One region of the Peribacillus sp. FSL H8-0477 genome, then DNA from elsewhere that is predicted to be linked to it. Evidence: riboswitches for the same ligand, from Rfam matches in the RefSeq annotation. Region 1 holds a riboswitch; each other region holds the start of a gene.
What was found. A riboswitch is a leader RNA that binds a small molecule or an ion and turns the genes downstream of it on or off. The one in region 1 is predicted to bind S-adenosylmethionine.
Positions count from the first base shown of each region.

Region 2: another riboswitch for S-adenosylmethionine. It lies ahead of fbpA (Fur-regulated basic protein FbpA); the one in region 1 lies ahead of MHI18_RS12335 (O-acetylhomoserine aminocarboxypropyltransferase/cysteine synthase family protein).
Region 3: another riboswitch for S-adenosylmethionine. It lies ahead of MHI18_RS02930 (cyclase family protein); the one in region 1 lies ahead of MHI18_RS12335 (O-acetylhomoserine aminocarboxypropyltransferase/cysteine synthase family protein).
Region 4: another riboswitch for S-adenosylmethionine. It lies ahead of MHI18_RS13470 (hypothetical protein); the one in region 1 lies ahead of MHI18_RS12335 (O-acetylhomoserine aminocarboxypropyltransferase/cysteine synthase family protein).

Region 1 is NZ_JBBODE010000002.1:92,939-101,009, reverse strand. Features, by position in the region: gene MHI18_RS12370 (ATP-binding protein) at 1-546, shown strand, start outside; gene MHI18_RS12365 (C40 family peptidase) at 702-1,145, shown strand; gene MHI18_RS12360 (copper resistance protein CopC) at 1,306-2,913, shown strand; gene MHI18_RS12355 (YcnI family copper-binding membrane protein) at 2,933-3,619, shown strand; gene yhfH (protein YhfH) at 3,801-3,938, shown strand; gene yhfH (protein YhfH) at 3,958-4,095, shown strand; gene yhfH (protein YhfH) at 4,125-4,262, shown strand; gene MHI18_RS12335 (O-acetylhomoserine aminocarboxypropyltransferase/cysteine synthase family protein) at 4,369-5,685, opposite strand; SAM riboswitch class I at 5,780-5,888, opposite strand; gene MHI18_RS12330 (Nramp family divalent metal transporter) at 5,993-7,276, opposite strand; gene MHI18_RS12325 (SEC-C metal-binding domain-containing protein) at 7,467-8,071, opposite strand, start outside.
Region 2 is NZ_JBBODE010000002.1:1,185,765-1,193,835, reverse strand. Features, by position in the region: gene MHI18_RS17530 (SGNH/GDSL hydrolase family protein) at 1-311, opposite strand, end outside; gene MHI18_RS17525 (GNAT family N-acetyltransferase) at 468-968, shown strand; gene MHI18_RS17520 (class I SAM-dependent DNA methyltransferase) at 997-1,734, opposite strand; gene MHI18_RS17515 (CHASE3 domain-containing protein) at 1,841-4,534, opposite strand; gene MHI18_RS17510 (aspartyl-phosphate phosphatase Spo0E family protein) at 4,699-4,872, opposite strand; gene fbpA (Fur-regulated basic protein FbpA) at 5,072-5,260, opposite strand; SAM riboswitch class I at 5,442-5,548, opposite strand; gene MHI18_RS17500 (MFS transporter) at 5,637-6,848, opposite strand; gene helD (RNA polymerase recycling motor HelD) at 6,919-8,071, opposite strand, start outside.
Region 3 is NZ_JBBODE010000001.1:549,946-558,016, reverse strand. Features, by position in the region: gene MHI18_RS02945 (esterase/lipase family protein) at 1-1,022, opposite strand, end outside; gene MHI18_RS02940 (hypothetical protein) at 1,429-1,890, opposite strand; gene MHI18_RS02935 (ATP-binding protein) at 2,079-3,332, shown strand; SAM riboswitch class I at 3,409-3,510, shown strand; gene MHI18_RS02930 (cyclase family protein) at 3,599-4,336, shown strand; gene MHI18_RS02925 (5-methyltetrahydropteroyltriglutamate--homocysteine S-methyltransferase) at 4,358-5,464, shown strand; gene MHI18_RS02920 (CPBP family intramembrane glutamic endopeptidase) at 5,506-6,234, opposite strand; gene MHI18_RS02915 (DUF421 domain-containing protein) at 6,324-7,028, opposite strand; gene MHI18_RS02910 (DUF302 domain-containing protein) at 7,159-7,545, shown strand; gene MHI18_RS02905 (YdhK family protein) at 7,575-8,071, shown strand, end outside.
Region 4 is NZ_JBBODE010000002.1:346,170-354,240, reverse strand. Features, by position in the region: gene MHI18_RS13490 (vWA domain-containing protein) at 1-1,574, opposite strand, end outside; gene MHI18_RS13485 (hypothetical protein) at 2,102-2,890, shown strand; gene purT (phosphoribosylglycinamide formyltransferase 2) at 3,045-4,205, opposite strand; gene MHI18_RS13475 (GDSL-type esterase/lipase family protein) at 4,461-5,186, opposite strand; SAM riboswitch class I at 5,348-5,448, shown strand; gene MHI18_RS13470 (hypothetical protein) at 5,521-5,853, shown strand; gene MHI18_RS13465 (hypothetical protein) at 5,895-6,113, opposite strand; gene MHI18_RS13460 (DUF5316 family protein) at 6,485-6,697, shown strand; gene MHI18_RS13455 (EamA family transporter) at 6,957-7,865, shown strand; gene MHI18_RS13450 (SDR family NAD(P)-dependent oxidoreductase) at 7,928-8,071, opposite strand, start outside.

The DNA of each region.
Region 1 (8,071 bases):
GAAAAATACTACCTATCCATTATTGCTGATGAGATCGATCGAATCAATGAAGTCGTCAGCGAACTCTTATTTATGGCTAGACCCCAAGCCTCAGAAGGAGTTATCCTTCCCTATCAGTTAGATAAAATTGTAGAAGAAGTCGTGATTCTGCTTGATCCCACAGCCATTATGAATCAAGTAACTATCGAAGTTATTCCTTATAAAGAGATAACCTGCCAATCTATTGAAAAGAAGCAATTAAAGCAAGTATTAATCAACCTAGTAAAGAATTCGATTGAGGCACTTCCATACGGCGGGAAAATAAGAATAAAACTCGAACAGGATTCCTCTTCCATAAGAATTCGTATCATCGACAACGGATTAGGGCTTTCAAAAGACAAGATTGCTCGATTAGGTGAGCCTTTTTATACAACCAAGGATAAAGGTACAGGACTCGGCCTCACCGTGTGCTTTAAAATCATGAAGAACAACCATGGATCACTCACTTTTAATAGTAAAAAAAATTTAGGAACCGTTGTAGATATGAATCTTCTATCTTCAAAATAATAAAGTTAGATATTTTAATAGAGTAAAACCCTTATATATCAAGGTTCTAGTAAGCACCTGTTTTTTTGTAATAATATTGTAATCTCCCTGTTACTAATATGTTACCCCTTTTGGTTTATAGTAGGTTTAGCATTCACATCAGGGGGAATAAATATATGTTAAAGAAAATGATCGCTGCCTTGTCTATTGCCGCTATTTTCAGCTTTATTGCACCATCTATGAGTGAGGCTGCTACTTATCATAAACAAGCCATTACAACAGCTAAGAAAAATATAGGCGTTAAATATACATATGGAGGCCTTTCACCAAAAGGATTTGATTGTTCAGGCCTTGTCAAATATTCATATAAGAAAGCCGGAAAAACATTACCTCGTACTGCAGCAGATATGTACAAAAAGGGTAAAAAAGTAAGCAAAAGCAAACTCACAACAGGTGATTTATTATTTTTCGCACCAAATAAAGCAACTAGACCAACACATGTAGCCATCTATATGGGCTCTAGCAAAATGATTCACGCCGCTTCTTCTAAAGGCGTATCAATAGCAAGCACAAACAACAGCTATTGGAAACCAAAATATATTGGCGCAAAGCGCATCTAAAGATAGAGATAAAAAAAAGCCTCCAAGCAGGCTTTTTTTTTTGATTTAAAATGATCAGTTTTTTTTCACTGTTATTTCACAATTATTGTTTATACTAGTTAATAGATAATATTAGAGACCAACTCTATCCTATTTGCTCACTAAGGGGGATGAAAAAATTATGAAACGGATGATTTGGCTGATGGTCTGTATAATCTGCCTGATGGCACTGCCAGAAATGACATCGGCACATGCCTATCTTAAACAGTCAAATCCTTCAGTAAATACAATGCTTGAAACATCACCCAAGAATATCAGCTTAGTATTCAGTGAACCGATCCAACCAGCTTTTCACCATGTTGAGGTTTTCAGCGAGGACGGGAAAGCCGAATTAGATGAAAGCTTTATTCCAGATGACAATGAAACACAGCTGATTGCTAAGTTGAAACAAGACCTTGGGAAAGGTGTATATACTATAAAATGGCGGGTAATTTCTAGTGACGGACACCCAATTGAAGGGACCATCCCCTTCACAATTGGCAAAGAGTTTGTTACTAAAGATGATGCAGAAGATGATGCTTCGGTTTATTTTCCTGGACTTGATAAGATACTAATACAAGGCATGCAATACCTTAGTTTTTCCTTACTAATTGGGTTTTTATTTTTCCATTTATGGCTGTATCCTCGAAAAAAAACGTCCTATAACTCTCGCTTTTCGGGCATTATTTGGATAGCTTTTACGTTGCTGACACTCAGTATTCTGTTTAGCCTCCCGCTTCAGACAACAACTGATGCTGAAGTAGGATGGAACAGGGTATTCAAGATATCCTTATTAAAAGAGACCATCTTTCATACAACCTTCGGAACGATTTGGATGATAGAGATGGGTTTGCTTGTCATTCTTTTTAGTAGTCTTTTACTAACTAAAAAAGCAATTTCAGCTGCCTATGGATCATTTCTGCTTATCGCTGCTTTAATACTATGCAAGGCATCTATCGGCCATACAGCTGCAGTCAATAACCAAGTACTAGCTGTGATTATGGATTTTTTCCATCTGTTAGGAATGGCTTTATGGCTGGGTACTTTATTGGCCCTGGTGATTCTGTTGCCGGGAGAATCTAAAAAGGGAAAAGACCACTCGATTTATTGGCAAACCATACAGCGCTTTTCAGCATTTGCCATTGTTTTTGTCCTTATACTCCTTGTTACCGGTATCTATTCAAGTGTTCAGCATGTTTCCTCCATACAGTCATTAGTGACCACTTCGTATGGAAAGGTACTCATTGGCAAAATACTGTTAATGCTGATTATGATTGGAATGGGAGCTTACCATTCCTTTAGGGGTAAATGTAAAGAGAAAAAATTAGGACCGAGTGTCCTGATTGAATTTTCAATCGGCCTGATTATTATTATGTTGGCAGCACTTCTGACAAATCTACCGACTGCCAATTCTCATGAAATAGACAATTCACAAGTAGTAACCATAGAAAACTACCAGATTTCCCTTGAGCTAACGCCTTCTCAAACAGGCGTGAACGAAATGAAGGTCCAGTTGTCTAAGAAAAATGGGGATATACCTGATATTGAACAGATCACTGGAACGCTTGTGTCATCGAATATGAATATGGGTGAAGGGAATATTGAGCTTAAGAAAAAAGAGTCTGGAACCTATACAGCCGAACCTATTATCTCTATGGACGGTTCTTGGAAGTTGTCTATTCATGTGCTAACCAAAGAGTACGATTCATTTGATGCGGACTTTCCCATCACAATCAGCAAACCAAAATAAATGCTAGGAGATAACAAGAATGAAAAATATAGTCAGCACTTTTTCAAAAGTAATCATTGCCTCATTTACAGGAGTGTTTTTATTTGCAGGAGCAGCAAGTGCTCACGTATCCGTTCAACCAGCAGCGTCAACACCTTCCGCCTGGGAAACTTACACCATAAAGGTACCCGTTGAAAAAGACATTCCCACAACCAAAGTCGTTATAAAGATACCAGATGGTGTAACGTTCGTTAATTACCAACAAGTTGCGGAATGGGAGGTAACGCTGGATAAAGGTTCATCTAACACTGTTCAAACAGTTTCTTGGACGGCCACAGGTGAAGGAATCCTAGCTGGACAATTCCAACAGTTTACATTTGTAGCGAAAAATCCGGAGAGTGAAACTGATATTGCATGGGATGCTTTTCAGTATTACAAAGATGGCAGCATTGTTGAGTGGAATGGAAAAGAAGGTTCGGCAACACCTCACTCAGTAACGAAGGTAAGTACGGCCAGTACGTCGCCTAAACAACAGGATAGCCACCATGAACACGATGCTGTAGAAACAGAACAGATGGCACCTGACAAAGGGACAGAGACAGAGTCGAACAAGGCCGACGTGGAAGATACTGATTCTCCAAGCCAGACTGCTCCTCTCATCCTTTCCATTTCTTCGTTGATTCTTTCTATAGCAGCTATTATTCTTGCCGTTCGGAAGAAAAAATAAAAAGTAAAAGAAAGTAAAAGGGCTTGCCTCATGGCAAGTCCTTTTACTTATTTATAAATTATCAGATTTTTTAATTTTTTTATTATAAAAACCTATACATTTCTAAATCACGGGTATATACTGTATTACAACAAGAAACAAAAATAACAAACTGTACTATAAAAAGGGAGGAAACCTTACCATGCAAACTAAAAACCCAATGGAATTTTTCAGAAATCTGCCATCTAAACAATGTTCGGAATGCGGTGATGTAGTCCATGAACAAGCAGAATCCTACCTAATGGAATGTGACCGCTGTTTAGCAAAAAGAGAAGATTAATCTTGAGGAGGAAACTACTATGCAAACAATTAAACCAATGGAGTTCTTCAGAAACCTTCCGCCAAAACAATGTCCCGAATGTGGTATTGAAATTAGTGAGCAAGCAGAATCTTACTTAATGGAATGTGATCACTGTTTGGCCAAACGTGAAGATTGAAACGGACTCATACTAAGGAGGAATAAATAATGCAAATCATTAAATCTAAAGAATTTTTCAGAAATCTTCCGTCCAAACAATGCCCCGAATGCGGAACTCATATCAATGAACAGGTTGAATCGTACCTAATGGAATGTGATCACTGTTTGTCTAAACGAGACGAATAAAAAATAACCCCTGATTTTCAGGGGTTATTTAATGTTTTGAACACCTACGCAGTTTTGACCCATTCACCCAGATCACCAAAATCCACTAATAATAAAGTTATCTCTTTCACCCCTTGCTCGCTTCGCTATATTTAACGGCTGCTTCAAGTGCTTGGTCAATATCATTAATAATGTCCTCAATATCCTCAAGTCCAATTGATAGTCTGATTTGCTCAGGTGTAACCCCCGCTTCAACTTGTTCTTCTGGAAGCAGCCTCGAATGAGTTGTACTCGCTGGATGGATGACCAATGTCTTGGAATCACCAACATTCGCAACATGTGAAAGAAGGTTAACCGAATCAATGAACCTCTTCCCTGCTTCTAGCCCACCCTTTATTCCAAAGGTGAAAATGGATCCTGCTCCCTTGGGCAGATAAGTTTTAGCAAGCTCGTATTGTGGATTGTCTTTTAAGGTCGGATAATTAACCCATGCAACATGCTCATTAGCATCAAGAAAAGCAGCCACTTTTTCCGCATTGCTCACATGCTGGCGAACTCTGAGTGATAATGACTCAAGTCCCTGAATGAATAACCAGCCGTTAAATGGCGAAAGTGAAGCTCCCAAATCATGCCCCAACTCAAAACGTGCCTTTACAATCAATGCATTCGAACCACCTACTTCTAGATATGAACGATTATTAAGGCTCGGCTTTTTCACGGTAAATTCAGGATACTTACCGTTATCCCATGGAAACTTTCCAGAATCAATGATCGCTCCCCCAATTGAAGTCCCATGACCGCCAACAAACTTTGTAATAGAATGAACCACAATATCTGCTCCATATTCAAGTGGTTTTTGAAGGTATGGAGTGGTAAATGTACTGTCAACGACCAGCGGAATTCCCTTTTCATGGGCAATTTCTGAAAGAACCTTTAAATCAGCAATTTGAAGTCCCGGATTGCCAATCGTTTCAGTGAATACAGCTTTTGTTTTATCCGTAATAGCTGCGGCAACAGCAATAGGATCCCTTCCATCAACAAATCGTACCTTTACACCAAAGCGTGGAAAGGTAACCGAAAATAAATTATATGTTCCTCCATAAAGCGCATTGGTAGCAACGATTTCATCACCTGCCTTAGCAAGTGTTAACAGTGCTATAGAAATGGCCGCTTGCCCCGAGGATACAGCAAAGGCTCCATTTCCCCCTTCAAGCTGGGCAAGTCGTTTTTCCAATACCGCATTTGTCGGGTTCGCATTACGCGAATAGATGTAGCCCTCCTTTTCCATTTTGAAAAGCGAGGCCGCATGATCTGAATCCTCAAAACCATAAGACGTTGTCTGATATAAGGGTACAGCTCTTGACCGGGTTACTGAATCCATCACTTGTCCGCCATGTAAAGCGATTGTGTCAAAATTTAATGTCGTCTCTTCTTTTTTTGTCATTGTTTATGTCTCCTTTTATTTGGACTAAAAACAAAAAAACTCTTCTTACCAATAGATAAGAAGAGTTTTGTACATAAATAGACTACAGGGTCTCTTCTTATCTCTCGAACAATTTTTACGTTCGCTGGAATTGGCACAGTACTCATAAAGAGCCTTTTGCCGAGACTTCACAGGACCAGTTCCTCCATCTCTCTTGATAAGAATTTCATTATTTAATTGTAAAGCGTACTTATTCGGTGTGAATTAATCATACTTATTATTCAGAATATTGTCAATTATATTTACTAGTGAATCTTTACTACTATCTCTACATGAATGTTTTATATAACAAGTATGCATTCAGCACAATCACAATCCCTGCAATCATCCAAGCAAGTAATGTCGTCAGCTTTCGATTAACCAAACTCCCCATCAGTGACTTATTACTTGTGAAGATAATAAGAGGAACTAGAGCGAAAGCAATACCGAACGAAAGAATAACTTGGCTTGCTACAAGTGCTTTTGTTGCATTAATTCCGCCGATAATTATAATGAGCGGTGGAAGCATGGTAATTGCCCTGCGAAGATATAAGTTAATTCGTTTATTAATAAAACCTTGCATCACCACATCTCCAGCCATCGTTCCAACTGATGAACTAGAAAGACCTGCTATTAAAAGGCCAAGGCCAAAACAAAGAGCTGCAGCTGGTCCTAAATAGACACCAAACATTTCATAAGCAACACTTAGATCATCAGTAATCATATCTTTCTTAAAAAAAAGTGCTGCGGATACAACAAGCATGGCCATATTAATAGCCCCTGCAAAAATCATGGCAACCACAATATCAATACGTTCATATTTATATATTTTTTGTTTCTGTAAATCATTCACACCAATAATTCGATTCTGAGTCAAAGAAGAATGAAGATAAATAGCATGCGGCATAACTGTCGCTCCGAGTATCCCTGCAGCAAGTAAAATACTATCCGTCCCCTCAAACCGTGGTATGAACATACCACTTACAACCTCCGCAGCATCCGGCTTCGCTAAGAAAGTTTGAACGGCGAAAGCCAAGACAACCATCAGTACCATTCCGGTAATAACCGTCTCAAAGGTTCGGTACCCTCTTCTTTGTAATTCGAGAATCGCAAATGAACAAACTGCTGTGATTAAGGCAGCCGGCAGCATAGGGATGCCAAAAACCAAATATAACCCTAGAGCTGCACCAATAAATTCAGCGAGATCAGTGGCGATGATGACGAGCTCACTCTGAATCCATAAAAGAATGGAAGCAGGCTTCGAAAAACGGTCGCGTGCTACCTCTGGCAGGTTTTTTCCTGTCGCGATACCTAACTTTGCTGACAAGGATTGAATCAACACGGCCATGATATTAGCGACAACAATTACCCATAGCAGCAAATATCCATACGTTGAACCCGCTGTTATATTCGTCGCGAAATTCCCCGGGTCAATATACGCTACAGCAGCAATAAAGGCAGGTCCCATAAACGGCAGAATTCGTTTCCACCCTTTTACCTTTCCATCTAAAACTGCTTGAGCCGCTTTACTATTTTCATTAAGCGGAAGTAATGATGTTTTTGTTTCTTTCATCTCGATGTTCCCTCCTAACAAAACAAAGGCTTGCAACAAAGAATGTTTGCCATGCGAAACTTTTTGAATGGTTATAGTGTATGCCTATCCACATAATTTGTAAACACATTGAGCTTCAATAAAGTCTAAAAAGAGACAACAAAAAAACTGTCGAGAATCTCGACAGTTTGACTAAACAGGTACTTTTCATTTAGCGTGCAGGAGTAAGTTCCTCACTAAGTACAGTCTCAATTTCTTTAAAACGCTTAGAAATAGTGGATGCTCCTACACTATATTTCTCGGCAAGCTTCCCTTGAGAAAGACCAAATTCACCTGCTGAAATTTGCTTCACAGCATATTCCATAGCAGCTGCAAATGCTTCCGGCTTACGAATGACAGGTGATTCTTGCAGACAGAATGTGTTCCAAAGTTTCTGAGTTAACTGTATAAGCTCCTCTGGATACTCCTCCTGCTCCATCCCCTTTTGCAGAATTCGCGCAGTTTCTTCTTGCTTCTCATTTCCCCAATCAAGCCCAGCAGATTCGGAAAGTTCATTTCCTTTAACTACAGCAAACAGTGTATTCAGCACTTCAGGGAATTGTTTTACCATAAACTCTTCAGCTTGACCGCTAAATGCAGCCAATTGCTCTTTCATTGCTTCAAGAATTTTTTCAGTATGCTGCATTTCAATACTAATAAATGGTGTAAAGAAGCTCATGACTTCTTCCATTTCAACAGGATAGCCAAGAATTAAACTATCGCCGTCCATATTCTGTTCCCGATAGCCATCCATTGGAAGCGAATAGGTTTTCTTCG
Region 2 (8,071 bases), 1.1 Mb from region 1:
AATTCCTCTGCCTTGTCCAGCTTTGAGTTTATTTCAAGATCATTTAGCTGCTTTAACACACCATCTGTTTCTTGTCCTGGAATACCATAATTCCAAATTTTAACTTTCGGCTTTTCTCCATCTTGATTTAACTGCTCTTCTATTCCGTCTACATAGCCTTCCTGACCCTTTTTATCACCTTTTCCATGTGTGAGAGAATCACCGAAAGCCATCACGATTCGATTTTCTTTATTATTTTCCTTTTTCTGAAATTGAAATATAACCGTACAAATAAGTACCAAAATAATTAAAAAAATTGCTGTTTTTTTCATGGGTACGCTCCTCTGTAACATGCCGATGATGTTTTTTATCTCTCTTCTATACCCTTTTTTAATAGACCAAACACTTTCTCTACCAAATTCGACTAGCCTAATTTAAATTATTCCCGTATGATATCTTTACATCAATTAAATAGGGAGCTAATATCTATGAGCATGATCCAATTTCAGCACGCAGAACTTAATGATTTGCCTCGTATTATCGAAATTTACAACTCGACAATCTCTTCGCGAATGGTTACCGCCGACTTAGACCCAATTACACCAGAGTCACGGCTCCCGTGGTTTCATGAACACAACAAAACCAACCGCCCTCTATACGTCCTATTACAAGACAAAATAATAGTAGGCTGGATTAGTTTTCAATCTTTTTATGGCAGACCTGCCTATCACGCAACTGCTGAGGTTAGTATCTATTTAGACGAAGTATGCCGCGGACAAGGTGTCGGACAACTAGCCTTAGAAAAAGCGATAAACGAATGCCCCTCGCTCGGAATTAAAAATTTGCTAGGGTTTATATTTGGTCATAACCTTCCAAGTATTCGTTTGTTTTCAAAATTCGGATTTGAGCAATGGGCTTGTTTACCTGATATTGCTGAACTTGACGGTGTTGAACGTGATCTGCTTATCCTCGGAAAAAGAATAGAGTAACCTATGGCTGGATTGGAGATATACGCTCTTATCCAGCCTTCACGCATTTCATCAGTAAAATAACAGGTACTCTCACTCTCCGAAGATATTCTTCTTCACTAGTAAAATATTTCCGCTGAGGGGTGCATTCTTTTAAGCTGGACACCCTAAACCCGCAGTCATTGACGATACGAAAATATTCCTCTGTAGTCCGGTGATATTTAATAACATCTTTCCCCATCCATTTTTCTGTTCGATCCCCCATTTTAAAATAATCATCGACTACCCAAGAACTTCTTTTCTGCTCCCCCTCTGGATGATTAATAGAAGAAGTAAGAATGGGATGCTGTACACTAAAAATGAAGTGGCCGCCTGGTTTTATTGAACGATGTATCTGTTGAACTACTTTTTGTAAATCCCCCAGATAATGAAGGGCCAATCTAGATATAACAAGATCATAGGACTCGCTAGGAAAATCCCATTCTTCCATAGAAGCCATGTGTATACGGCTATTATTAGATGTTATGGTTTGTTGTGCTTTTGCGACCATATTAACGGAACCATCTACACCTTCATAAAAGCTGCACCCGGCTTCAAGAAGTTCCTTCCCAATTTCTGCATCCCCGCATCCTAAATCCAACACCTTTTTCCCCTTTACTTCACCTATTAACTGAAGCAATACGGGTTTTTCAAGGATATTATTAGGGCTCGCTTGCCTTTGTCTCCTCATTAAATAGGTACTTAAAAAATCATCATTATCATAAACAGAAGATCCTCTATACTCCATGTTAGTTCCTCCTCAATAAAGCTCCCGTTATTTATTCGAGAAAAAAAACAAATGTCCTTTAATTACATAAAAATGCCCCGCCATCCTTTTCGATAACGGGGAATTCTTATAATAGGTCTTCACTTAACCAAACTCTAATTACTGATAATAATTGATCAAGCTGAATTGGTTTACTGATATAGTCATTTGCACCAACAGTCAAACATTTCTCTCTTTCGTTATTCATCGCTCTAGCTGTAATAGCTATTATAGGCAGAACCTCAAATTTTTTCTGTTTTCGAATCGCCTGAATGGTTTGATAACCATCCATTTCCGGCATCATAATATCCATCAGGACGATATCAATCTGGTCATCATTAGCTAGTTTCTCCAGGCTCTCCGCACCATTTGATGCTTGCTTAATTATCATTCCTTGTTTTTCCAATATTCTTGACAAAGAAAAAACATTTCGGTCATCATCATCTACTATCAGTACTGTCTTACCTGAAAAAACCTCTTGTAATGATGTCAACTGTATTGGATAATCTGCATCTAGTTCAGAAGTAGCAGCTTCTGACTCAGCTAACGTAAGATTTTCTGAAAACTCCTGTTCCATTGAAGGCAAATATAAAGTGAACGTACTTCCAACGTTCTCTTCACTAGATAGTGTAATCCATCCTCCCAATAACTCTGCCAACTCTCGAGATATGGAAAGTCCCAGTCCAGTTCCACCGTATTTTCGGAATGTAGCTCCATCTGCCTGCTGGAAGGATTCAAAGATCACTTCTTTCTTGTCTATATGAATACCGATTCCTGTATCAATAACCGAAAAAGCAAGAATAGGAATGCGGTCGGTCATTGAGCCATATTGAGAAGTTTCACCCTGGTCTGCCATTCTAATCTCAAGCTTTACCTCGCCGCTTCCAGTAAATTTGAATGCATTTGATAATAAGTTCTTTAGAATCTGCTCGATTCTTTTATCATCCGAGTAGAAAAGATCCGGCACATTGCGATGTACTTTAATAGAAAAGACAAGGCCTTTTTTATCAGCAATTGGTCTAAAGAAGTGTTCCATTTTCTCAGGAAGAGCAGTTATATTGACGTAGTCATTTTTTATGTCCATTTTTCCGGCCTCTACCTTAGACAAATCAAGAATATCATTAATTAACGTAAGTAAATCCTTACCTGAATCAAGAATTACTTTAGTATATTCTTGTTCTTCTGCTGATAACGTATTATTCTCATTATCATTTAAAAATTCAGATAGAATCAAAATACTATTAAGAGGCGTTCGTAACTCATGAGACATATTGGCAAGAAACTCCGATTTATACTGTGAACTAAGCTTTAGCTGCTCAGCATAATGTTCAAGTTCCTCTTTAGCCTGCTCTACTTCACGTGACTTTACTTCGGCAAGAAATTTTTGATGCTCTAAATCTTCATTTATAATTTTTAATTCCTCAGTCTGATTTCTTAATTCCTCAGTTTGTACTTGAAGCTCTTCCGTCATGGCTTGTGACTCACTATACAGCTGCTCAATTTCTACCCGGCTTGAGAAACTTTGGATAGAAGGTCCAAACGTTACCATTAATTCTTCTAAAAATTGCTTATCAGAAACTTGAAAAGGCTGCAAGGCTGCAAACTCCAGCACTGCTAAAGTCCGGTCTTCAAAAAGAATCGGTACAATTAAAATTTGCTTTGGCATAGACCGGCCTATTCCTGAACCGATGTTTATGTACTGATCTGGAATGTTATCAAGAATTAGCATTTCTCGATTTACTGCACATTGACCCAGTAATCCTTCGCCTGGTACAAAGGAAGACTTCCATGTTTGACGTCCTTCCCATGCGTATGAAGCAACATGCATAAATTGCTCTCTCTCAATTAAACTTGTATGTAGATACAGCGCACCATATTGTGCATTAATCAGCAAGGATACACGTTGAATAATCTGCTCTGCCAATGTTTTTACATCAGTTGTCTTCTGAGTAAGTCCAACTAAATCGCCTATATGTGATTTAATCCCATTTTGCAATTGGATATTGTCTAGTAATTGATTAGTGGATGAAGCAAGCATCCCAACTTCGTCTCTTGATTTAACCGGTATTCTTCCAGACAAATCGCTGTTGGCTGATCCAATTTCCTGAATCGATTCTGTAACTTGTTTAAGAGTTTTAGTTATTGATCTAGAAACAATCAATGAGGCAAGGACAGTAAATAACGAAACAATCAGCCAAAATATATACATAAGGATCTTCAGCAGATTGTTATTTTCTGCTATTTCATCTGTTCGTTGAGTCGTTAACTCATATTCTGTATCTTGGAAAAAAGATAGTTTGTCACGAATATCACCCATTGCCTGTTTTCCGCTGTCATTCAGAAAAAAACGGTCAATATTATCAGTTTGACCATTTTGAACAAAGCTAATTACCGGTGTCCCGGCATTATCTATCCATTTTTCAATATCTATGTATAAATCCTTTAAATTTTGCTGCTGTTCTGGGTTATCTGCCAATAAATCTGACAGCTCTGCATAAACATTATCAAAATCTTTTTTTCCATTATAATACGGCTCTAAGTATTCTTCATCATGAGTAATCACATAGCCGCGCTGACCAGATTCCATATTTAGCAAACTAGTTTCAATTTGGCTGGCTAACTCATGAACCTGTAGGTCATGTGCTACGATAAAATCTAGTTCTTTCTGAAGAGAGGAGATTCTGCTGCTCACTAAAACCAGAGCTATTCCAAGGCAAACAATAACTAAAAAATAACCTAAACTTATTTTAGAACGAATCGAAAATCTATGGTCTTTAAACATCCTAGTCCGCCTCTCAGGAATACTTTTTTCTGGCCTCCATCTTTCGCATTTCAAAAGAAATCAGTCAAAATCCTGAAATTCAATATGTTTAATTATACCACAAATAACGGATAATGGAATGAGTTGAATGAGGGATAAGTACTATAATAAATTCGAAATTTAGACTAATTCGAAGAAACGAGAGAAGATTGGTAACTCGGAGAGAAGGTGTTTAGCAAATAATCCAGCTCTTGACTTGCCTGAACAGTCAGGGTGCTTGTATAGCCGTAATCTTCTGCCAACTGTATCATTTCCTTGCGTTTTTCTTCAATGATAAGATGATAGGACATTGTTGCCATATTGAACCTCCTTTTCTTTTTTTTTACAATAATCTAATAATAAAATCATTCACAAATTAAATCAATAAGAAAAATAAAAATATTTATTTTTTCGCTAAAGCGTCTACTATTCATATTATAAATAGAAAAAAAAGAAGGTTCATTTCCTATCTCATGTGGATAGTAAGAAATGACCTCCTTTTTATTTTACTCTGCAAAGCTAGGTACTCACAGAATTAATAGTCGGTGCCGCTTCGTTGATTTTAGCAAGTGAAAATTCATCTTCAAGTACTTTTATTGTTGCATCATATAAATGCTTTTCATCAGATGTTTTATATACGCCCCGCTTAAGTAGTTCTTCTATTAACAGAGCTTTTCTGGTTTCTATTGTTTTTAATAATTCGGTCAAGCTGTTTGGCTCCTTCCAAAAACATGTATGCATATTTCTATCGTTAGACTTGGAATTACCGCTTCACTTTTTATCGCCAACGTTTATATACCATCTACATACACATTCTAAACATATTTCATGAACATTAAATATAAAAGCCCCTTCTAAAATAAGAAGAGGCTGACATTCGTATCGGCTTCTCTTATCTTTCAAGCCTAAGGCTTGTTGGATTTGGCACAGTTCCCGGGTACGGGTCTGCTGCCGAGGTATCACAGGGCCAAGTCCCTCCACCTCTCTAGATAAGAATATTAATTTATATTTATAGTTTATGATGTACTTGAGAATATATACCTTCTTTAAATAAGTGTCAAATAATTTGTTTTAAATGAGTTACTTAATCCTTGAGCACTGTATTTTTCGTTTCTTTACCAAAAATGAGTACAACAGCAGCCCCAACTACAATGGCTATAGTAAAAATGGTGAATATGATTGAGATATCTTTACCTGCTGCAACTAAATAACCGACTAAAAGCGGTCCTAAAATGCCGCCAATTCTTCCTGCAGCAGCTGCCATCCCGGAACCCGTTCCCCTGATGGAGGTGGGATACTGCTCTGGAGTGTAAGCATATAACCCGCCCCAAGCACCTAAATTAAAGAAGGAAAGCATAATACCAGATGTGAGTAACAAGGGTAGTTCCTCAGCTGTTCCAAAGAAATATGCACTGACTGCCGTACCTAATAAGTAGGTAACAAGCACGAATTTCCGTCCATATTTTTCAATAAACCATGCTGCAGTGAAATAACCCGGAAGCTGAGCCAGTGTCATGATTAATACATACTCAAAGCTCTTGATCATACTAAATCCTTTCATAACCATGACACTCGGTAGCCATAGAAACATTCCATAATAAGAAAAGACCACACAGAACCAAAGAATCCATAAAACAAGTGTCTGTTTAGCATACTCTTTAGCCCAAACACTTTTCATATTCTGTAGAATAGAAGGTTTCTGTTTTCTCTCCAATGCTGTATACCTAGGCGAATCTGGAAGATTCAAACGTAAATATAGTGCATATAAAGCCGGTACAGCACTTAAGAGCAACGCAATCCGCCATCCATACACTGGAATGATAAAATAAGATATCAATGCCGCGATTAACCACCCTGCAGCCCAAAAGCTTTCAAGAAGTACAACTACTCTTCCTCGTTTATCGGCTGAAACACTTTCAGAAACAAGCGTTGAAGCAACAGGCAGTTCCCCGCCTAATCCCATCCCAATCAGCAAGCGAAGAAGTAAAAATAACGCTAACGATGTTGTAAGGGCAGATAATCCACTGCCAATTGAAAATAACAGCAAAGTAATAATAAACACATTCTTCCGGCCAACCCGATCTGCCATAGCTCCAAATACTAAGGCACCTATTGCCATCCCAATAGAATTAACGCTTCCAATCCAGCCAACTTGTTCGGTCGTTAAACTCCATTCCTTCTGCAAGGCTACAATAATAAATGAAAGCATCCCTACATCGAGGGCATCAAACATCCAGCCAAGACCGGCAATACTCAATAATTTACGACTTGATAAAGGTTTCTTTTTCTTTGCCATATTTTCCTCCTGAGACGTTAAAACAATGCAACTTTTCCATTTTATATAAATGATAATTACAAAGTATATCTTAACACCACTTTACACCTGTATACAAGCCTTTACTCATCTCGGAGATAAACGGCGAAACAGCCCCGATGGAAATCAAGCAAAGCTCATGCATGGCTCTTGTGCACGATGTATAAAAAAGGTTTCGTTCCCTTTCTAAGTAATATCGATCCTTCGAAGCATTCAGGATAATCACCGCATCAAACTCAATGCCCTTCGCTAGATACGTCGGAATCACAAGGAGTCCATCTTCAAATTCAGACTTACCTTTACTCACTAGTTTGATCTCCAATTTACTCTTTAATTCTTTATAGACATTTTCACTTTCAGCAGCATTCTTTCCTATTAAAGCAATATTTTGAAGCCCCAGGTCTTGTAAGCGTTGAATCGCTTTTTCTAAACATAACATGTATTGCTGCTCGTCTTTGACTGTGAATACTACTGGTTTTTGACCTGGTCGATTAAAGGGCTCAATGCTTCCCCCGTCTTTTACGATTTCTCGGGTGAATTGGACGATTTCTTTAGTAGAACGGTAACTTCTTTTTAACACAACCTTCTCGGTTTCTGCTTCTGTGAAGAGTGATGTTAAGACATCTGTTCCTCCTATCATTTCACCATGAGCAACGATAGTCTGATTAGGATCTCCTAAAATGGTCATTTTGCAATGGGGGAAAAGTTTCGCTAAAAAAGCAAATTGAAAGGAAGAATAGTCCTGAGCCTCATCAATAAACAAATAACGCACCCTTGTGTTAACCTTAAAGCCTTCAAGTTGATCTTTTAAATATAAATAAGGTGTTGCATCTTCGTAGAAGAGTCTCCCCTGATCCATTTCCTCGATAGACTGTTTGCATACTAGTCCCCAATGATTTACCTCTTTCTTATGTTTCACCTCAAATAATGTTCGATAGATTGCCTCTGTATCTACAAAAGCAAACTCATTAATTTTTCTATAAAGACTCTTAAATCGTTTTTTCACTATCGCCGATGCAAGATATTGCGTTTCACTGTCTATTCCATTGAATTCATGTTCCTCAGCTTTAAGAGACTTACGATAGCTTTTAAGATATTCACCTTTATCAAGATACTGCATTTCTTCTTCTACCCAAGCCTTCTTACGTTCTTCCAGCTCTCTTTTTCTTACCTCTTTACGTATTTTATCAACAGTCAAATTCATT
Region 3 (8,071 bases), on a different contig from region 1:
TCAATCCATTTATTGGTTTGTAAGGGTCCGCCGTGAACACGTTGAGTGTGCAGGGTTGAGATGTTTTCTTCTTCAACAGGCTGTTCACTTAAACTAGCAATGCCCGAAGTAGATGAATTCCGCAAAAAGGGTTCAATTCTTGAAAAAACGGCGGAGCCTGTACGAATATTGTCATGATCATAGTTGGAATCAGTAAATAGATGGGTGCCGTATGGTAATTTTGAACTCCAAACATTGACGAGCCCGTCATTATCACCATAGGAAGAGAGATACAGTCCGCCAAATGATAGAGCGGAAAACGCTGGTCCTTGGTTGGTGCCGGTTAGTGTATAGTATTTGTTCTTTCTAGAATTCACATGATTGTCTATCGCTGAGCGAAATTCAGCCATCTGGCCAATTTGTAAGGAATAGGTACCTTCATCATTTGCTCCTAGTAGAGAACCGAGCCAGCCAGCGTACCAGCTATAAGCCAAATCAGCTAAATTAGAACCATGATGCGGTGAGGCAAGCGTGATAACTCGTCCAACATATTGGTGCGCACCATAAGAAACAAGAGCAGCTTGTGTATCTGGACCGCCTTTACTATGAGCGATGATATTCACTTTTTTACCGCCAAAGTGGGCATTGATTTGAGCGAGTTTGGCAGCTAATAGTTTTCCGTTTTTGTATTGATTGGAAGACCCATTTCCTGCAGCATCATAAAGCTGAACAAAAACCGTTTGATAGCCTGCTTCGTATGCTTTTGTATACATATCATTCACACCATGGTATTCGGTTTCACCGTACCAGCTTGTTGAAGACCCGTTTTTTCCTTGAACAAAAACAATCGGCGGTTTACTAGAGTTATAATTTGGCGGTGTACTTCCTAGAAACCAATCTCCAGGTGTGAAACTCTCACTTGGAGGTTTTAGTTTGCCGTAGGGCTGAATGACTTCAGCTGACGTTTTGGCTGGTAAACTCATAAACAAACATAATGACAAAAATAAAGTAACCATAAACAGTCGGAACCACATTCTTTTCATTAACATTCCTCCTTATTCTATGACTCTCAGTGTTAATTCAAATGACAAACAAGTAAATCCTTTAAATTTCTCTAAAATGAGAGAATAAGGCTAGCAAAGAATTTGAGAAAACAGGCTATACTGACCGGATTATAAATTTGATATGGTGCTAGAGATAGAGTGAGGTTCAGGACTGAGGGATCACGGCAATGGTTCTGTGCAGAACGGAGGGAAAAGTGTGCAAAGCAGCCCATTTACTGTGCAAATGGGGGTGAAAGCTGTGCAAAATGAGGCCAAACCTGTGCACGTCAAAAGATTTACTGTGCAAAAGGGTATTGAGTAAGGAGATCTTGGATCTGAGTAGTGAGGGTTCGTCACAATGAAAAGACTGCCGAGCCTTTCTCGGCAGCCTTCGGGAGAGGATTGGTTAGGGGAATCTATTTGATAGGTAAAGAATATCTGATGTTAAAAATACACCAACAGGAGGCAGGGCATTCGTATTTTGACTTATTTGATCATTTGCGGAAAGCTGGCTATAGCTGACATCTGTGGTTGCAATCCAATTACCATATTCGCCTGCTTGTAATGAGGGTGCCTTCATTAAAAAGGGGCCAGTTAAAATATAATGCCGGACTCCGATAGATGGGTCCTCGAATAAAGACAGCTTGCCGGCAAATGTTGCATAAGGCGTATTAAAGGTAATCTGATTGGATGTTTTATCCCACGTGCCGTTAAAAGGGAGCAGTGTGCCTCGGAAATTAGACGTGCCGACAATCTGATTGTCAGTGATTGAATTGATAATAAACTCTCCTCGGACAATCGGTCTGCCAGCCATAGATGCGTCAATTCCCCAAATCGATGGGACGGGTAGTCCTTGCTCAATTGCCATAGATGATTCCTCCTGTTAGTGAGCGAAATAATACAGTATATGAATAGGATTCAGAAGGGTCCACGGACACTAAAGAGTATTAAACTGCATCACAGCAGGATGGTATGCTATAATACCTATGTGTTCCTAAAAAATGGATTATTTTAATTTTCAGACAAGTAAGTGTAAGTAGTATGGGGGAGGGCCACTTGTTTAAAGATGTTGAACTTATTTATGTGTTAACCCAAATATTAATTGTCCTCTTTCCTATTTTTGTTTATCAATTATTTTTTAATGATCGTACTAAACCGTATAAAAATGGCTTGGATATTAAATTGACCCTTATTCTATTACTTATGGTTGTATTAACCATGTCTTTTCCCGTTCGATTTTCAGAGGGGTATATATATGATTTTAGAATAGTGCCATTTATTATTGCCTTTTTTTACGGTGGATTAATACCAGGTTTACTTACGTTTTTCACGTTATTAATCTTTCGGTTCTTTATTGGTGGAGAAGGATTTTATCATGTGTTAATTTGTTATTCGATAGCAACTCTTGTTTTACTATATTATATGAACAGATATGAAGCCCTTCAAATGAAACATAAAATTGTGGTGTCTAGTTCTGTATTCTGGATAATGGCCTTTACATTAGTTATGATTTATTTAAATACAAAGGAATTTAATCAAATTCCATTTTTACTGTTTTATTTTTTTATTTCTTGGATTTGTTTATTAATGGGTATCTATACTATTGAGAATGTTCAACAAAAACGAACCATCGATTTAGAACTACAGCGTGCCGAAAAATTAAACGTAATCAGTCAGCTGGCGGCTTCTGTAGCGCATGAAGTTCGAAATCCAATGACCTCTGTCCGCGGATTTTTACAGCTATTAAATGAAGATGAAGCAAGTACCAAAACACAGAAAAATTATATAACCATCGCGATTGATGAATTGGATCATGCTCAAGGGATTATTAATGATTATTTATCTTTAGCAAAACCACACAATGAAGAGAAAACGCTATTAAATCTTTCTATTGAAGTGAAAAAAGCGATTGAACTCATGACTTCTTTTTCAACAATACTCGATATAGATATTAGATCTGAACTACAAGAAAACCTCTACATTCAAGGAAATAGAGGAGAAGTTAAACAGGTCTTAATTAATATTATCAAAAATGGAATTGAATCAATGGATATGGGTGGTTTACTGTACGTGAAGTTGTATGACGGTGGTGGTTTCGTATTCATTGAAATTCAAGATACAGGAAAAGGGATGACGGAAAGTCAGTTAAAGAATATAGGAACCCCTTTTTATACAACAAAAGAAAAAGGGACAGGTATTGGTTTGACCATTACGTACCAGCTCATCCATGCGATGAGAGGATCCATTAGTGTAGAGAGTAAGCTTGGAAAAGGAACCACATTTACGATTACATTCCCAATCAATAATTAATTTTGTTTTCAGAATAATCTTGACAGTTTGAATGAGCAGTTGTAAAGTATACCTATTCACTAACTTAATAGTCACTTTCTTATCAAGAGAGGTGGAGGGACTAGCCCTTTGAAGCCTCAGCAGCAGACTTATTGTAAGTACTGTGCTAATTCTAGTAGCGTAAGCTTGAAGATAAGAAGAGACAGCCTTTTGGCTGAGAACCTCTTCTTTTTTTCAGGTAGGGGTTTTTTCTTTGTCCCTTTTTTAAAAAAGTCTGGAGGGGTAAAATGACGAATGAATTGAGTAAGGCGTTTGATTTAATTAAACAAAAACAGTGGATTGACCTCACACATACGTTTGGACCGGGTTCACCACATTTTGCCTCGTTTGATGAAGCAAAAATAAGTACTCTTTTCAATCATGATGATGGATTTTTCGCCCAAAACTTTTCATTTGCTGGGCAATATGGCACTCACATAGATGCCCCTATTCATTTTGTTCGGGACACACGCTTCCTTGAAGAATTAACACTTAAAGAATTGGTCCTCCCGCTTGTTGTCATTGATAAGTCAAAGGAATCCGCTGAGAATCCTGATTTCGCTTTACATACTGCTGATATTTTGGCATTCGAAGCAGAGCATGGAACGATTGACGGAGGTACATTTGTCGCTTTGAGGACAGATCGGAGTAAGCGTTGGCCAAATCAAGAGGCATTTGAAAACAAAGATGAACAGGGAAATAACCACACACCTGGATGGTCAGTAGAAGCATTAGAATTCTTATTCCAAGAGAGACAAATTAAAGCGATTGGTCATGAAACGTTCGATACGGATGCCAGTATTGACTATCAAAAAAATGGCTCTCTATTAGCTGAATACTATGTACTTGAACAAGATACCTATCAAATTGAATTGCTGACAAACTTAGATAAAGTGCCGGCAAAAGGTGCAGTTATTTTTAATATTGTACCGAAACCAGAAAAAGCATCCGGCTTCCCAGTTCGATCATTTGCTATCCTACCCTAGAATAGAAAGAAGGAACTCAACATGTCTATCACACTAACAAAAGCACCGTTTAAAGCAGATCACGTCGGAAGTCTATTACGTCCGGAGTCATTAAAAAAAGCAAGAAAAGAATATAAAGAAGGCAGATTAACACTCGAACAATTACGTGAAATAGAAACAAAGGAAATTAAACGAGTGGTCGATAAACAGATTGAGGTTGGATTAGAAGTTGTAACCGATGGAGAGTTTAGACGTACATGGTGGCATTTTGATTTCTTAGAGCATTTAAACGGTATAGAGGGCTTTGTACCTGAAACAGGACTACAATTCAAGGGAGTAGAAACGGAAAAATACTCTTTACGAAATATAGGGAAAGTCTCCTTTAACCCAACTCACCCATTTATTAAAGATTTTATTATCTTCAATGAAATTGTTGCCGGCCGTGCTGCCGCTAAACAAACCATACCAAGCCCGAATCAGTTATTTACCAACGGAACCCGTAATGAAGCGATATACCCAGACATTGAGGATTACGCCAACGATATTATCAAAACTTATCAAGCTGCGTTACAAGCTTTTTATGATAATGGTGTGCGGTATTTACAATTTGATGATGTGTACATTGCGGGGCTTTCTTCTCCAGAGGTAACCTATCAGAACGGAAAGTATTCCAGAGAATATTTAACCGATTTAGCACTAAGGGTTATTAATGGAGTTTTAGAAGATAAGCCGGATGATCTAGTGGTAACCACCCATTTATGTCGTGGGAATTATCAATCTACCTATCGATTTGGCGGCAGCTATGAGCTTATTGCACCGACCCTTCTGGCCAAAGAGAAAGTAGATGGATTCTTCTTAGAATATGATGACGATCGTTCAGGTGATTTTAAACCATTAACACATATTCCAAATGGAGGTGCTCAAGTTGTTTTGGGCGTGGTTACCTCAAAACATGGTGAACTAGAAGATATAGACGTCATCAAATCGCGCATTAAAGAAGCGGCACAATATGTACCGCATGAACAATTATGTTTAAGCCCGCAATGCGGATTTGCTTCAACCCATCATGGAAATAAACTGACAGAAGAACAGCAATGGGAAAAGCTGAAATTCATCGTCAATGTATCAAAAGAGGTATGGAACGAATAGTAGTTGAAGAGCATCGCACAAGCGGTGCTTTTTTTTCTGTATTAGCCCAAGAAGAACTGATCCTTCCGGGTATCGACAGGTTTAGTCATTAGGTTCCATAGAAAGAATGAATAGCCTATGAGGATGATTAAAATGAGATAGGCAAAAATATTATGACTTTCCGTATTTCCCATGAAATTTAAAAAATTATTAAATCCATGGAATGCAATCGTAACAAGGATGGAATGACCCGTAACAATAAGTAAGGACAGAACAAGTCCGACTATAAAGGCATAGATAATTTGCAAAATGGTGTCCTCTATAGATTGCCCTCCAAACAGCTGGATGGAATGGGTAATGCCAAAGAGAAAGCTTGTAAGTAAAACGGCGATAGCCTTACCTTTTGGAAGAACCAATTTGAGCATGAAACCTCGGAAAAATGTTTCTTCGATGAAGGCTACAATAAACAGCTGCATGAGAAACATAAAGAATAAATTAGCGAAAGAAGAGGTATCCAGCCCTTTGTTTCCAACGACAATGATTAGTAAAACAAGTACTAACGGTATGTACTGTTTGGATAAAGGAAAGAAACGCTTAAAGAAATAAACATCCCATTTTTTCTTGAAAAGTAAATAGAGAAAAACGCCGATGGCTAGGGGGATCAGTCCGATAAATTGTAAGACTGGATGTGTTGGATTCATAATCGAAACAAAAGCTCCATTTACCATATAAAAAAACATCAAAAGAATTTCCAACCCGATTATTTTTAACCAAATACGTTTAGCGGCCAAATGAATATCAGCTCCCATTGGAATCTATACTATATATGTATATATTCGGCGGAGTTAAAATTTAACCTTTCACGATAGAAAATAAACAACTATGTATACAAATAAACGGTTATCTTTTCATCTATATCAATAGTGGCCAATAAAATCTCACTAACTGACGTTTGGTAGGTTAATTCGAGGTTCTTTTTTAGCCATACTTCATCCTTGCCTCTTTTATCTAATTCTGTGTAGTTAATTTTCCCTTCTTTTATAATGAGATTGGGTAGACTAAATGGTTTTGTTTTTACCTGCATATCTAATGGAGTAAGTGGTTGATGCTGTGAATGTAAAAACGTTGATAGAGTACCATCCGGTTCCCAAAGTGCTAGTGAAATCTTTTGAATATCTTCAATTTTATCTTTTCTCAGTTCTGATAATAAAACATCAATCGGAATTCTAGCTTTGGCTAAATTTTTATAAATAATCTGTCCGTTTTTTATGATAGGGAAGGGAGATGGATCAAGCCAGGTTCTAAATTTATCCCATTTTAAACTCAGATAGACACATAATGTGTAAAAAATAACCAAAACAGTTATTGTAACCATTGATCCCTTCATGCCTAAATGTTCGTCTGAAAGAGGGTGGGCGATAATATTCCCTATGATTAGTGCAATGATAAAATCAAGCAATCTTAATTGTGAAAATGATCGAGGTCCCATTATTTTTGTGGCGATGAGTAGGAAAGTGAAACTAATAACCGCCCTTACACTCCATTGAATAATCGTAAGAGAGTCTTGACTGCTGAAAAAATCCATTTAACAACACATCCTGCCTTTCAATAGTTACGGTATTTATTATCACCAGTATAGTAGTATATAAACCAATGTTTAATGTGAGTGGCATAGAGGTATAACTTTACAAAATGACAAATAAGGGAGCGATATGATGTTTCATTATACAGTGCAAACAGATAAATCTATTGATGAGGCCATTACAGCCTTAGAAACAAACTTAAAAAACGAAAAATTTGGCGTACTTTGGATGTTAGACTTAACTGAAAAGTTACAGGAAAAAGGGATAGAGAACTTTAAGCAGCCTTATCGTATTTTAGAGGTGTGTAATCCAGAAGCAGCAGCAAGAGTATTAGGGGTAAATGAACTTGTAGGGTATTTTCTTCCTTGTAAAATTACGGTGTATGAGAAGGAAGGGCTGACGAATATTGGTATGCCGAAGCCAACGGTAATGATGGAAATGATAGAAGATTCTAAGCTGAAAGAAATTGCTGTTGAGATTGAAGAAACGTTAATTAAGGTTTTGGATAAAAGTATTTAATTAGACTACCAACAATGGAGGATATTCATATGATAAAAACAAAGATGATAGCGGGAGTTATGTTAGCAGCAGCAATGACCTTAACTGCCTGTGCCAACGAAAAAGAAGATTCTAGTTCTAAACACAGCAACGAGCACATTCACGGGGAGTCCGAAGTACCAAGTAACTTAGGAGCTGCTGAAAACCCAACGTATGACATTGGAAGTAAAGCAATCATAAATACGGATCATATGAAGGGGATGAAAGGTGCAGAAGCCACTGTTACTGGCGCTTATGAGACAACGGCTTACACTGTTTCATACATACCTGAATCAGGGAAGAGCAAAGAACCAATCAACAACCATAAATGGGTCATTCAAGAAGAAATTAAAGATGCAGGAGACAAAATGTTGGAACCTGGTACGGAAGTAATCATTGAAGCAAATCATATGAAAGGGATGAAAGGTGCAGAAGCAACGATTGAATCAGCCGAAAAAACAACCGTTTATATGATTGATTACACGCCGACAACAGGTGGTGAAAAAGT
Region 4 (8,071 bases), 250 kb from region 1:
AGTGTGTCATTTTTTCCTGGTACTAGAATGATAGACTCTGTTTCAATAAATTCAGGTGCCAATTGAAGCAGCTGATGCAATTTCACTTTTCCTTTAAAAGCATTCAGCTTTCGATACTGAGGCGATGTTTTCTCTCCCGTATTTTCATCTCTTACTTCTATAATCATCTGACCAATAAATCCTCTATTTGCTTTCTTAACCAAGGACAAAAGATATAAAACGAAGCACATGGCGGCAAGTAAACCGATTCCAATTCCAAGCCGTTTTACTACTCCACTCTCTTTAGTCTCTTCTGCTAAAACAGGTGAAGTCTTTCTGCTTGCATCAATAACAATACTGTTTGTTTCACGTGAGAAGCTGTTATCCTCCGCTAGTACCTTTAACTCGTATTTATGCTGATCAGGAATTTTCCAATTACTAAAAAAATTCTTTCCATCAGTATCCAGTGGATATTCCACCACTTTTTTGAGAGTTAAGTCCGTTACCAGCAGCTTAGCTTTCATCTCTTCGTACATAACAGGGCTTTGCAGCTTCTTTCCACCCGTTTCAAGAAATGCTTTGATTGCAACGGTATCATTCTTTCCGTAGTTCTTATTAGCAGGCTCCTCAAGGTGAAGCCCTAGATCATAGTTGTAAATCATATTGACATCGATTTTGTCTTTATTAGTTCCCTTAACTTGGATTTTCCACTTACCAATCGCCGGTTTAATTAATTTTATGAGAGAATAAGCATTAGACTTTGAATAAATAATATTTGGAGAAGGGATATTCACTTCCTTGCCGTCAGGGTCAAATAATTTGGCAGTAATCGGTCTATTTGTGGTTATTGATATATTGGCCTCCATTACATTTTCGTTTGGAATATCAATGACAACATCTTGATAGTTTCCATTCGCTGTTAAATTTTTCACTGGAACAACCTTAAGTTTTAAATGCTTGGCAAATATCTCACTCAAAATACTTGGCAGATCATCTGCTGAATTGGTCGTGAAATAGATTCCATTTGTTTCTTTCGATAGATTCTTTAATACAGATTGATTAGTCTTGCCGTCTGCATTAAGACCAATGGTGTAAATCGGATAGCCCTCCGCTTTTGCCTTATTAATGGCTGTTTGCATATCTTTATCCGATTGCTTCTGCGTCCGTCCTGAATCCGGATTTAACTCATTAATTCCATCTGCCAGAAGAATAATCAACGGTGAATGTCCTTTATCCTTGCCAGCATCAAGAATTTTCACAGCCTCATTCACCCCTATTGCAATATCGGTATAGGAGCCTCTTGTTAAGGAATCTATGTATTCTTTAAAATCCGTTTTATCCTCTTCAGAATGAATTTCCAGCAAGGCCTTTTCACGATTAATTTGATCAGTATAGGCAACTAACCCCACCTTATCTCCGCTAACGGATAACATATCAACAAACATTTTCATTGCTTCATTACTTACTTTCTTCTTATCGCTTTTATTCATTGAATTGCTCACATCAACAACTAACACTGCATCCATCTTTTCACCAGTATCCACAGCGTATCCCTTTATGGGCAGCAGACCTGCCGTTAAAAGCAAACTGATCATAACAAAACTTATATATCTAGATAATTTCACCCATATCCCCCCTTACATACATAAACAATCAATCTATTAAAGATAGAAAATAGCAAATTATATGAATATTATAGTATTTTATTTACATTTTAACTATAATTAGTTAGACAATATATGTTAATTATTGCATTTATTTTTAATTAAAGTAAATATATGTAATTAACAACCTATGAACCAAGGAGGATAACCTGATGGTTTTTATTATTTTCGTCGTTATATTTCTTCTTATTCTCGTAAGGAAAATTCATATGCTTTATATCGATAAAATAATAGCAGAAGACACCCCAAGTATTGATAATAGAATCATCGAACTGCTTAATTCTAAATAATCAAGGAAAGCGGGTGATCCTATCAGGAAGCTGTCTGTTAAGCTGACAACGTTTATTGTGCCTAAATCATTAATTTCTGAAATTCATCTTTGTAAAAGGTGTGAAAGCTACACTCTTTTTCCTGAGTACGGATGTCAAAATTGTTCCAGTCCAAAAGGTTTTTACACATTGGATCAATTTCTCACAAGAAAGTATCGTCTACAGTTCCAAAACCACCTGCTTTTATTATTCGCCTTGTTAGTCATAACTGCTTTAAGCAGCCTTGACCTAACCATATTTTTATTAACAACTTTTCTTGGAACACTGATTCTTATTGGATATAGTATGTGGAAGTTTTCCATGCGCTTGAGTGAAAAAAAGTTACTGCTCGATGATCTAGTTTTGACTGATCAAGTAAAACTTACTGAAGGAATAAATAAAAATATACAGTATGTACAAAAGAAAATTGATACCGGCCATTACCAGGAAGCCTACGAAATCCTCCGTAAAATTGGCTTGTATATACACAATAATGAAATAAAGGAACTAAAGCTCGGTTGTTTGAATCAATTTTACCTTCGAAAAGATATGCAGTTAGAAATGGATTCTCTCCTTCCGGAAGGATTCAGCCCGTTATTTATTCGTTACCTTACTGATGCAATTAAGATACAACGGAATCTAGTTAACAAAAATGTTTTGGATTATATCATTCGCTATGAGGAGGAAATTCAGGAGCACTTTTCATATGATGTATTTATAACTACTGCCGGAGCTGCGTTAAGAAAGAAACAGTATTTCATCGATTACCAAGACTTTATAATGAAGTATATTCATGGTCTACCTAAAGAAAGGATTATCCGTTTATGCAGGATTCTTCAAACCACGAATACCCCTGAAATGGACCAAGCACGAGATCAACTCCACAACCTAATCCAAATAAAGTATGCAGGTGAGAAAGAAATGGCTGCGTTACTTTAGAAGAGAGTTTAATATGCTCGTTGAATTGAAAAAGAAAAAAATACTTTCTTTCGATTGACCTCTAGCGTAGTAATCACCTCACTAGACGAATACCAAACAAAAAGAATGCCATTCTAATAGAATGGCACTCTTTCAATTAATTAGCGGGCAATGTCTATTTCTCGTTTACTTGTAAACAACCTTTTGCCTGATTTGCCAGGACTCTTGCCTCTTCTGTCGTCTCTGCTGAAGAAAGAACTACTGCAACGCGGCGTCCCTGTTTCGTAACGGGTTTAGCAAAAATACGAATTTGAGTGTTTGGAGTGGACAACGACTCCTCAACTCCTGAGATGCTATAATTCTCAGCTTCAGTCGGTGCCTTCAAGGGACGGCTCGCTCCTGGAGTAACCAACGTAATTTCTGGAATCGGATATCCTAAAATGGCACGGATATGTAAGGCAAACTCGGATAAGTTTTGTGTAACTAGTGTAACAAGCCCCGTATCATGCGGCCGTGGAGAAACTTCACTAAAGTATACCTTTTCTCCTGATAAGAACAGCTCTACTCCAAATAGACCTAAACCACCCAGCTCATCCGTAATCGTATGTGCAATCCGTTGAGCTTCCTCTATTTGCTGGTCTGTCATATCATGAGGCTGCCAAGACTCAATATAGTCACCGCCTTCTTGGATATGTCCAATCGGTGCGCAAAACTTTGTACCCTCAACAGTTCGAACTGTTAATAGCGTTATTTCTGAGTCAAATGAAATAAATTCTTCAATAATCACTCTACCGTTTTGCACACGCCCTCCTTCCATGGCTGTCTGCCAACAGGTTTCTAAATCCTCTTCAGTAAGACATACACTTTGCCCTTTACCTGAAGAGCTCATCAATGGTTTCACTACATTTGGGAAACCGATTTTATACGCACCCTTCACGAATTCTTCATATGTATCAGCAAATTGATATCCAGCTGTGGGTATTTGTAATGTCTCAGAAGCAAGTCTACGAATGCCTTCCCGATCCATCGTCAGTTTAGCTGCACGAGCCGTTGGAATGACTGTAAATCCTTCATCCTCCAACTTAATAAGTTCAGACGTTGCAATCGCTTCAATTTCAGGCACAATTAAATCAGGCTTTTCCCTTTCAACAATCTCCCGAAGCTCTTTTGCATTCAGCATATCAATCACATAACTGCGGTGGGCTGCCTGCATCGCTGGTGCATCTGCATAACGGTCAACAGCAATCGTCTCTACACCCAGGCGCTGTGCTTCAATAATCACTTCTTTTCCTAATTCTCCAGATCCTAACAGTAAAATTTTCTTAGCTTTATACATATTAGTCAACCTCCCCTTTTCTCTTTTTCATTATATACGAACTATTATAATAAAGTAATCTAGTATTATTCGTTTTTAACAACAATAAATCAATTATAATACTAGATTAACATAAAAAACCTACCTCATAACGTACAATACATATTGGTTATATACAGAAAAATTTTGGTGTCCCCAAATTTAATCAATCGATTGATTAAATAATTTTCCATAAAAAAAGCCCTTCAATTAAGAGGACTCTTCATAGCTCACTGATTATTTCTTTTTACTTATTGCCTTCCAAAATTCAGCTGCAAGCACTTTATATCCAGATTCACTCAAATGAATATTCGTCTTATTTGGAAGATACTTTTTATAATTCTTAGCAATCGCTTTGTCAGTCGCCACAAACGTGTCGCCATTTTCTGCTGCTGCTGACTTAATTTGCGTATTAAGCCCTGTTAGCAACGGCATTAAAGCAGCTTGCTGTTCAGCTGGATAATAAGGGAAACAATTATAGTAACCCATTACATAAACCTTTACCTTTGGATTAAGGCCGTCAATTGTTTTTAGTATCTTATTCAGATTAGTAGAAACAGCGACAAGTGCTTCCGACGCTTTCGAAGGATCCGTATTTATCTTGGCAAGTAAATCATTTGCCCCGATATCAATGGTAATATGAGTAGCGCTTTTAATTTCCTTCCTGATTTTCTTGCTTTTCGTTACATCTAGCAGAAGACGATCCGATGTATAACCTGGTACGCTGAAATTATCAAAGTCTGCTAATTTATACTTTTTTGCCACAAATGAATCAGCAATATAATCAACATACCCATAATCTAAATAGCCATTCGGTGACAGCCCTGCTGCTAACGAATCCCCTAATGCCACATATTCAACCTTTACTGGTGCAGGAGCTTTTTTTGCTGAAGCACTAAATGGCACACCGACTACTAGTGACATGGCTAACACGATACTTGCAGTTTTCTGTTTTCGATTCAAAATAATTCCCCCTTGATAATTTTTGGTGTTCACTAGTTCAAATTCAGTATTTATATTGAAAATCCTTCTTAGGACTAAAGTAATTTTTTCGACATTCAATTGACAAATTCAATTTTTTTTATTAGAATAATCAAAATACTACTTATAAAATAAAAACATATCTCTTATCCAGAGAGGTGGAGGGACTGGCCCGACGAAACCTCAGCAACCACACGTAGTGATGGTGCTAATTCCAGCAAAGCTTAGCTTTGGACGATAAGGGGAGGTGTCTTTTCTTACAAAAGCCCTCTTCTTAGGAAGAGAGTTTTTTTGTATAGAAAAGGAGAGTTTATCGATGATAAATAATAAGACGTTTTTAACCGTGGATGAATACTTAGATCTTTACCTTTTTGCAAAAGATCTTGGTGATATTCATTGGCAAAATGAAATAATTGAACAACTAAAAAATCATAATCAGAAAACAGATAAAACCTGGGAGATTCAGGCTCTATGGGAGTCCTTTGAGCGAGTAAATAATGAAATACTGGCTCTTTACAAAGAACTGCGAAATGATTCAGCCATCTCAGAAGTAATAGGAGAAAAGCTCTGGACTTTAAAACAACAGCGTATGGAAATCAGTCGGGAAATCCGCTGTCTGCAAGAGGATAAATCGTTCATAACTAACTAAAAAAAGATGGAGTATCTCGTTAATGAGATACTCCATCTTTTTTATGCGTTAACCTTCATAGCTGACATCATTTGCATCATGGTTGAAATCATTTCATCACACTCTTGCATTTTCATCATCATTTCTTTCATATCCATACCCATTTCATCATTCATTTCCATGCCTTGCATTCTAGTCATCATCATTTTCATACCATTCATTTCTGTCATCATTCTTTCCATTGACATCTTCATCATCATACTCATCGCCATGTTTTCCATTTCCATTCCTCCATTACGGTTTTTTAAAACTAATAGGAACTCGATGTACAGCACTTGTCCTACTTCATCTACTTTAAGTATATACCCAAATAAACTGTATTTTAAAAATTATTTAAATAATTTATTTTCTAAATCATTAACGAACTGTCTGTAACTTTTAAAACCCTTATGTATCATTGGTTTAACCAGTTTAATCAATCGATTGATTAAATAAAATAAATCTTTTAATAAATAAAAATTGGAAGAAACTCCTATTAGTTTTTAAAATAAATGAGCAGAATAGAAAGAGTAGGTATTTTATCAATCATTTTACTTAATAGCGAAACTTATAAGATTATGTAACGTACTAATAGAAGAAAGGGGGTGTTTATTTGCAGTACTTCTTTTTTGTCGGTGTAGTCTGTATCATTATCTCCGGTATATCAGTTGGGGCATGGACGACGCCTCAACAGCAAAGAGCTACATTCAATAATGAAACAACCGCATATAGAAGATCCAGAACAAGAATAGCCATTTATTCTGGATTTTTAGGCATCCTTTCTCTAGCCATAAGCGGAATGTTGTATTTTAAAAATACAATATGATTCTCAAGATATTTATATCGCTTCTAGGCTGTTGAGAAAGAGTCGGCAGCCTTTTGATTTTTTATTTTATCAATAACTATTGACCCGCTAAATAATCCTTTCAAAAAACCCTTTCTCTGCATCCAGAGAAAGTGCGTTCTAAATGAACCCTTATTTAAACTTCTTCTTGACGTGATTATTATCCGTTGTATAATTAAGAGTTTTAATTAATTATCTCATTGCTATATTTGTATAATAAACAAAAAGAGGAGAATTCATTATGTGGTTTATTTTTGCTCTACTCACAGCACTTGCATGGGGCGGGGCGGATCTATTTTATAAAAAAGGAACAGATAGTAATGATAAGTTCAGCCATATTAAAATCATCATTATGGTCGGCTTGGTTATGGGTTTGCATGCAACAGGGTACCTTTTATTCAAAGGATTGACTTTTAATCCTATGGATTTAATCACTTATTTACCTGTATCAGGACTCTACATTTTGTCGATGGCAATTGGTTATATCGGGTTACGATATTTGGAACTTTCGATTGCTTCGCCTATCCAAAATTCCTCCGGAGCCGTTACGGCAATCCTAATTTTCATCTTTTTCACCCATGAATTAGGTGTAATTGAAGTTTTAGGACTCATTATTATCACACTAGGTGTTATCGGCATCGCCGTTTTAGAAAAGAAAGCAGAAAACGAAGCCCTTCAAAATCAATCCGTTGAAATTGATAAAAAATATAAAATTGGCTTTATGGCGATTATTTTCCCTATCCTTTATGCTTTTATTGATGGATTAGGAACCTTTGCCGATGCCATTTACTTAGATGAATTAAATCTGATCAGCGAAGATTCGGCACTGCTAGCCTATGAATATACTTTCTTCATTTGTGCTGTATTGTCGTTTGGATACCTTAAATTAATTAAAAAAGAATCATTCAACGTTTTTACCGAACGAGATAAAGCGTCTGCCGCCATCCTTGAAACGATTGGTCAATTCTTTTATGTATTTGCAATGGCAAAGAATGCAATTATCGCCGCACCGCTTATTGCTTCATATAGCATTTTCTCTGTCATCCTGTCGCGTATATTCCTTAAAGAAAAACTGAACAAAATGCAATATACCATCATTATTGTTGTTATTTTTGGGATTGCTTTGCTTGGTATTGCTGATGAGTTGTAAGTAAGTCAATATTCAAAAAAGAGCAGTGTCCATTGAGACACTGCTTCTTTTTGCTGTATTTTTTACTTAGTATTTGTAAACCCGCCATCGATGCGGATAACTTCTCCGTTGATATATTCTGCTTTAGACGTTAAAAGGAAGGTTACAAGTTCCGCAACCTCTTCCGGTGTTCCCAATCGTTTTTGAGGAATGCCTTTCGTTGCATT